One region of the Candidatus Chlorohelix allophototropha genome, then DNA from elsewhere that is predicted to be linked to it. Evidence: riboswitches for the same ligand, from Rfam matches in the RefSeq annotation. Region 1 holds a riboswitch; the other holds the start of a gene.

Region 1 (3,757 bases):
CATCACCCAAAAAGACTACTTGGCTACCAGACGGAACCAACGAGTGAACTTGCTTTAACAATCTGATGTGCAAAGCTTGAGCTAAATGTCCCTTTTTAGCCTTAACCACCAACCAACCCAAAGGTAAAGCCCGCCCCTGATATACTACACTGATTACTAAGCCCATTCCACCAGCACCAACCTGACTGCCATCTATCACCAGTACCAGTGGACAATGACACAGGCTACTCAGCAATTGTTTGGCGAAAGGAGCATACACCACTTTTTGGTTAAAGTTATCATTTTTGAGCAATCGGCGCATTCGGATGATGCGGCTTTCCCGTTTAGTTTTATCTGGCACTTTGGCGGCGATATTAGGCAACGCACTATGCCGACTACCTACAATCCCACTGATCACCATCGCTAGAATTGTTAAATATTGTAATTCGCGCCCCTGCGCTTGTGGGTGGAGTTGCAACAATTGCTGTTTTATGGCACGATGTCGGCGAAGGTTGTCACTCATTTTGGTATCCTTTTGCTTTCTACTTTGGTCGGTAAGAAAACTACAGTTTACCACTCTGCCTCAACCTTCTCCTCCTTTTCCTCTCCTTTATATCTGTACGGTAGCAAATTTGCAAAAGGTAATTCCTGTGGTGCAACAGCCCTGTTCAGCCCGGTTTGACCCTGATTAACGAGTATGTTAGTATGGTTTTGATAGGAAAAATAGCAAATATCTTGCACTATCAAGAAGAGGGGAGTGAACTGGCACGTTGAACCTCTAGCAACCTGTCGCCACTGGCAAGGTGCTAAATCCAGCCCGGTAGGGAAAGATAGAAGCCCGTGTAATAGCGCGGGAACTTGTAAACCTTCCGGTATGTACGGAGGGTTTTTTTGCGATTAGGAGGATAAGGGATTGAGCAACCAGATTTTTAATCCATTCGGCAGCCCGGAAAAGTATCAGGCTTCCAGCTTTATGCGGGAACTGGAAAAGCGCGTGTTGGTTTACGATGGCGCGATGGGTACACAATTGATGGAACGCAACTTGACCGTCGATGATTACGGTGGGGAGCAGTATCACGGTTGCAATGAATATCTGGTCTTAACCCGCCCTGATGTTATTGAAGAAATCCATTCCGCTTACTTCGCAGCAGGCGCAGATGTAGTCGAATCCGATAGTTTCACGGGTAGTCGCCTCAAACTGGACGAGTACAAACTCGGTCATCTGACTTATGAGATTAATTTCACCGCCACTCAGATTGCACGCCGAGTCGCCGACCGTTTTACCGCTGCCGACCCTTCACGTCCCCGCTTCGTTGCCGGAAGTATCGGACCTACCGGACTCCTGCCTTCCTCAGAAGACCCGGTGCTTGGCAACATCACCTTTGATCAGCTTAAAGAGACTTACGCCGAACAGAGCAAAGCGCTCATCGAAGGCGGCGCTGATGTGCTGCTAATCGAAACCTCACAGGATATTCTGGAAGTTAAAGCAGCAATTTTCGGGATTCGTGAAGCGATTATCCAAACCGGAAAATGGGTGCCGATTCAAGCGCAGGTTTCGGTGTTGGACGGTAACGGGCGAATGTTGTTAGGTACAGATATTGCCGCCGTTATGGTTACGCTAGAGAGTTTACGCGCCGATATTATCGGGCTTAATTGCGCCGTTGGTCCCGACCTGATGCGCGAACCGATGCGCTACCTAAGCGAACATAGCAAGGTTAAGCTTAGTTGCCTACCTAACGCCGGATTGCCGATTAATGAAAGAGGGCGCACCGTTTACCCGCTTCAGGCTGTACCTATGGCAGAAATCCTGAAAGAATTTGTAGAAGAACTGGGAATTAACATCGTCGGGACTTGCTGCGGCTCTACCCCTGAATACACCGCCGAACTCGCAAAACAGGTGTGGGGACATGAAAAGCCTGTGCGTACACTTCAAGCTGAAGCGCTGGTTTCGAGCGGTATTCGCGCTACCTCATTACTCCAAGACCCGCCACCAATGCTGGTAGGCGAACGGGTGAACAGCACCGGCAGCAAGAAGGTGCGGCAACTGCTGTTGGCAGATGATTACGATGGGTTGATGACCATTGCCCGCGAACAGGTGGAGGGTGGCGCACATACGCTAGACGTACAGGTGGCATTGACCGAGCGCACCGATGAAGCGGAACAGATGCGCCGTACCGTCAAGAAACTTTCTACCGCCATCGAAGCCCCGCTGGTAATCGACTCAACTGAAGCGGATGTAATTGAAGCTGCCCTGAAAGCTGCGCCCGGTCGCTGTATCATTAACTCTATAAATATGGAGCGAGGCACTGAGCGTATCGAAGCGATTATGCCGTTGGTGCGCGATCATGGCGCTGCCGTTATTGCGCTTACCATTGACGAAGAGGGCATGGCGCATACCGCCGAGCGAAAATTTGAGATTGCCACACGCATACGCCAGATCGTACATGAAAATTACGACCTACCGGATAACGCCCTTATTTTCGATTTGCTGACCTTCCCGCTTACTACCGGACAAGAAGACTTGCGAGAAGATGCCTATCAGACGCTGCTTGGTATCAAACGCCTAAAAGAGGCGTACCCGGAAGTTTTGACTATTCTGGGGGTTAGCAACGTTTCGTTCGGGGTGGCTCAAAGGGCGCGTGCAGTGCTTAACTCGATGTTCCTGCACCACGCAGTACAATACGGGCTAGATATGGCGATTGTAAATCCTAGCCACATTACCCCCTACGCTGAAATCCCGGACGAGCAGCGCAAACTGTGCGATGACCTGATTTTCAATCACGATCAGGATGCCTTGCCCCGCTTTATCGAATTTTTCGAGAAGAATACCAGCGCCGGGGTCAAAGCCGAAGCGGAAGACGCAACCGCAGGTATGTCGGTGGCTGAGAAGTTGCATTACCAGATTCTGCACCGCAAGAAAGAAGGCATTGAAGCGCTGGTAGATGCCGAGGTGGAAAACCGGGGCGCAGTGCCGGTACTCAACGAGGTGTTGCTGCCTGCCATGAAAGAGGTTGGCGACAAGTTTGGCGCGGGCGAACTCATTCTGCCTTTCGTGCTGCAAAGCGCCGAAGTGATGAAAAAAGCGGTGGCGTGGCTTGAACAATACTTAGAAAAGAAAGAAGGCTATACCAAAGGTAAGGTGGTAATTGCTACCGTCTTTGGCGATGTGCATGACATCGGCAAGAGCCTGGTGAATACCATTCTCACCAACAACGGCTACACCGTGTACGATTTAGGCAAGCAAGTTCCGGTCAATACTATCATCGAGAAAGCGGTGGAAGTGGGCGCGGATGCCATCGGTCTTTCCGCCTTGTTGGTCAGTACCAGCAAGCAAATGCCGCTGTGTGTGCAGGAATTACAACGGCGCGGTTTGGATTTCCCCGTCCTCATTGGTGGAGCCGCCATCAATCGGGCTTTTGGATATCGCACCAATTTTGTCAATAACAATCCTGAAACGCCCTACACGCCCGGTGTCTTTTACTGTAAAGACGCTTTTGAAGGCTTGTCGGTTATAGACAAACTCACCGATAAAGCTGCCAGCGCCCAATTTAAAAACCAGTTGTTGGTAGAGGCGCATGCATCGATTGTGAAAGAGCATGAACGAGATGCCCGCGTAGCACAAACACATGCCCGGCTAGAAGCGGAAGCAGCTACCAAAGCAGCCTTGAACGGTAGCATTCGTCCTAGTGGCGTTGAAGACCTTAAGCACTTACCCGAACCACCCTTCTGGGGTTACTGCACCCTTAAGCAATTGCCTTTAGAGCAGCTTTTTGACTTG
Region 2 (3,757 bases), 510 kb from region 1:
ATGGTCTTGAATTACTTATATGTCGGGGCAAATGCGATTCTAAAGGAGATGGCACTTATTCTAATGGGGAGACGGGCGCTTTTGATACCCTCAAAGCGGAGGTTATTTATGGAAGCCAGTCTATGCCGCTTACCTTATTACCGGTGCCGCGCAATCCCGGTAAATATGATGCGATTTTTATTCCTACCAAAATCGGGGATTATGCCTTTCATTTCTTCGGCTCTATCGGTCAGGACAAGATAGATGAAAAGTTTGTTTCCAGCCCAAATACTTTCGATAGTGTGCAACCCTTGACAGCCATTCAATTTCCTGACAAACCGGGCTTTAATTCTGCGGTTCAAGTTGCTACAAGTGTACCTTCGACTACTATAACTCCGGTTGCTGCTTCGGTAGCTTCTTCCGATGTTCAAGCGCTTAAGGATCAATTGCTGGCACAGCAAAAAACGGCTCAGGATGCTAAATCTGCTGCCGATAATGCCGCTTTATTTGGTATAGTAGGGCTTGTTGCAGGCGTAGTTGGCATTTTGATTGGTGTTGGCGCGATGATAATTGGTTTGCGTAGCAGGGGTAGTGCTAAACCCACTGAACCTGAAAAAGGCTGATAAGTCCTTCTGTAATTTCGAAGGGGATGCGGTTACTGCAACCCTCATCCCCTTCCCCAAGATTTTACGCGCTATAGCTTAGTACGTGGGTTTTACTGTTTGCCAACCCGATTACCTTTTCAATTACGTAATCTATTTCCTCTTCAGTGTTATATCTCCCCAACCCGAACCGTAGGCTGGTCAATCCACGTTCTTCCCCAAAACCGAGCGCAGAGATAACATGCGAAGCTTTTGCAACAGCTGCATTACAAGCGCTACCCGCTGAGATAGCAATGTCGCCCAATTGCACAATCAATTCACGACTGCTTATGCCTTTTATGCTGATATTAAGATTGTGAGGTAAGCGTTCGGTAGGATGTCCGTTCAGTTCAACACCTTCTACTGCTTTGCTGATACCTTCCCATAGGCGCTGAGTCAAATTTCGCAAGCGTGGCACTTCTGTCTCCAAATGTTCCGCGCAAATTTGAGCTGCTTCGCCAAAACCCACGATACCCGGCACATTTAATGTTCCAGAGCGTACACCCTGTTCATGCCCGCCCCCGTAAATTACCGGCTCTACCTCAACACCCGGTCTGATATATAAAGCGCCGATTCCCTTTGGTCCGTAAATTTTGTGAGCGGAAATGGAAAGGAGGTCTATATTGTATTCATCGACATTCAAGGGTAAATGCCCAACATATTGTGCGCCATCAGTATGGAACAGCACCCCATGCTCGCGCGCAATCGCGCCAATTGCTTTCAGATCGGGAATTGTGCCGATCTCGTTATTGGCAGCCATAATAGAAATTAGGATTGTGTGAGGAGTAATGGCGTTTCGTACTGCTTCAGGATCAACTCTGCCATATTGGTCAACCGGCAGAAAAGTAATATTTTTACCCAATTGCTCAAGGCGGCGGGCTGAATCTAGAATTGCTTTATGCTCTGTAACGCAGGTGATTATATGATCGCCTTTAGTAGCATATTTTTCTGCAATTCCAAAGAGCGCGATATTGTCAGATTCGGTTGCCCCGCTGGTGAAAACGATATTTTCCGCTTTTGCGCCAATAAGATTGGCTATTTGACGACGCGCTTTGTATATGGAACCCTGCACTTCATGCCCGAACAAATGGTCGCTGGCGGCATTACCGAATTTTCTTGAAAAATAAGGCAACATTGCCTCCAAAACTCGCTCGTCTACTGGGGTAGTCGCGTTATAGTCCAAATAAATCGGTAATGTTAAACTCATTTCTCGTACCCTTCCCTTTGCGAATTGATTTACTATTTTTAAAAACTGAGCTTGGGCGGGCAATAAAAAAACCCGCTTATCTGCAACTAGATAAGGGGGTTAAATCTTCTTTTGAATTACCGGTTTTAGAAACCGAAAGATTCCCTTATCTTGCGCAAACCTGTTAAATGGTTACGCCGGAATTGGCACCTTACGCATATTAGTTTTAACTTGCGTTGGTTGCCGGGCTTCACAGGGCCTTTTACCCTCCACCTCTCTGGATAAGAGCTACAATATTCTGTTATTAAGCCTTGCCTGTTAAAAGGCTAAACAAATAATAATAAGAAAAGTGAAAACTGTCAAGTTAAAAATTGTTCACCTATTTAATTGATATACTCAAGAATAACAAGTCAAGCTGATATTATGCCTCCAAGCAGACTGAACTCATCGAAAGAGAACCCATTGAAAATTGCTCTGCAAAAAAACGAAGGCTATCTGTTTCTTCTTGAAGCGCCAAAATATATAGTAGTGGTAAAAAGTGTTCGCTGGTTGGAATAGAAAGCTGCGCTGCTTTTCCCAGATTTCGAAAATTAACTATAGATTCGTGGTCGCCTTTTTCTATCAATTGTTTGATCAGAGTATCAAACTCAATTGCCCAATCGTAGGCTGTTATCTGAAAAGACAAGAAACGCAGGTTGTGTACTATATTGCCACTGCCGATTATCATAACGCCTCGGTTGCGTAAGGCTCTTAGTTCTTTGCCCAAGGCATAGTGATAGGCAGGTTCTTTGGTGCGATCCAAGCTCAATTGAACTATTGGTATATCGGCTTCAGGGTAAATTTTTGTTAGGATTGACCATGTGCCGTGATCCAAACCCCAACTTAGGTCTGGCTCAACTTTGGTGAGTTGCACTATTTCTTGAACCAATTTTGCTAGTTCAGGTGAGCCGGGAGCGGGATACTGATATTCGAAAAGTTCTTGCGGAAACCCGCCAAAGTCATGTATCGTCTCAGGCTGGGTCATTGCCGTAACCTGTGTGCCTCGCGTTTCCCAGTGGGCTGAGATGCATAGAATTGCGTGTGGTCTTGGCAAGGTTTTGCCCAATTCTTCCCAACTACGACTGAATTCGTTATCTTCAATGGCGTTCATAGGGCTGCCATGCCCTATAAAAAGGGCGGGCAGTTTTTGGTCTGAAAATGAAAACAGATTTTCTCCAGTAAGGTTATTTGACATCTAACATATTCCCTTAAAATGGTCTAATTGCAAAGCGTCCTACCGCTACCACTACAGTCAATACAAAGAGAACCGCACTAGGAGCAATGCGATTATACTCTTTCCGGTTGTAATGAAAACCTGCTGCTAATAACATCACCACTGCAAGCGCCGAGGCGGCTATAGGTGTTAAGATGCTTGCAATACCGGTAACTGCCGGAACTATTAAGCCGATTGCGCCTAACACCTCCGCTATACCGATAAAGCGTACCAAACCAGCGGGAACTTGTTTAACCCAATCCATTCGTGTGGAAAGGTTCTCAAGAGGTTGTGTGGCTTTCATAATACCAGCAGCCAGAAATGCCAACCCTAACAACCCCTGTAATATCCAAAATGCTGTATTCATAAGTATGATATCCTTCTATTCTTATAGATTTTCAAAGTTTTAATAATATGTTAGCTGCTAAATTTCACCTCAGTTCCTGTGGATAAAATATAAACACCTGTTGCACTGGGTGCAATCGGTTACCATAATTAGCTTAGTACAACAATAATTGAATATCAAATGAGATTATTTACTTCGCTGAGGTAAGTTAGCAGATATTACCATATTCTGGAATAAGTTGCTATAAATATGCTTTTACATAGGAGCTTTAATTTGAAAATTTGAAGTCACCTTGGTTATAAGCAATTTTGTAAATAGCATAATCGCTTTGTACTTTTAAGGCATATGCTGTG

The links. A riboswitch is a leader RNA that binds a small molecule or an ion and turns the genes downstream of it on or off. The one in region 1 is predicted to bind S-adenosylmethionine.
Region 2: it holds a riboswitch for S-adenosylmethionine, as region 1 does, so the genes downstream of both, OZ401_RS04865 (cysteine desulfurase family protein) here and metH (methionine synthase) in region 1, are expected to answer to the same signal.

What each region holds. Positions count from the first base shown of each region.
Region 1 is NZ_CP128399.1:641,367-645,123, reverse strand. It holds gene OZ401_RS02800 (IS4 family transposase) at 1-502, opposite strand, end outside; SAM riboswitch class I at 717-816, shown strand; gene metH (methionine synthase) at 893-3,757, shown strand, end outside.
Region 2 is NZ_CP128399.1:1,150,910-1,154,666, reverse strand. It holds gene OZ401_RS04870 (hypothetical protein) at 1-602, shown strand, start outside; gene OZ401_RS04865 (cysteine desulfurase family protein) at 667-1,827, opposite strand; SAM riboswitch class I at 1,970-2,094, opposite strand; gene ygiD (4,5-DOPA-extradiol-dioxygenase) at 2,228-3,040, opposite strand; gene OZ401_RS04855 (DoxX family protein) at 3,054-3,425, opposite strand; gene OZ401_RS04850 (DUF2252 domain-containing protein) at 3,673-3,757, opposite strand, start outside.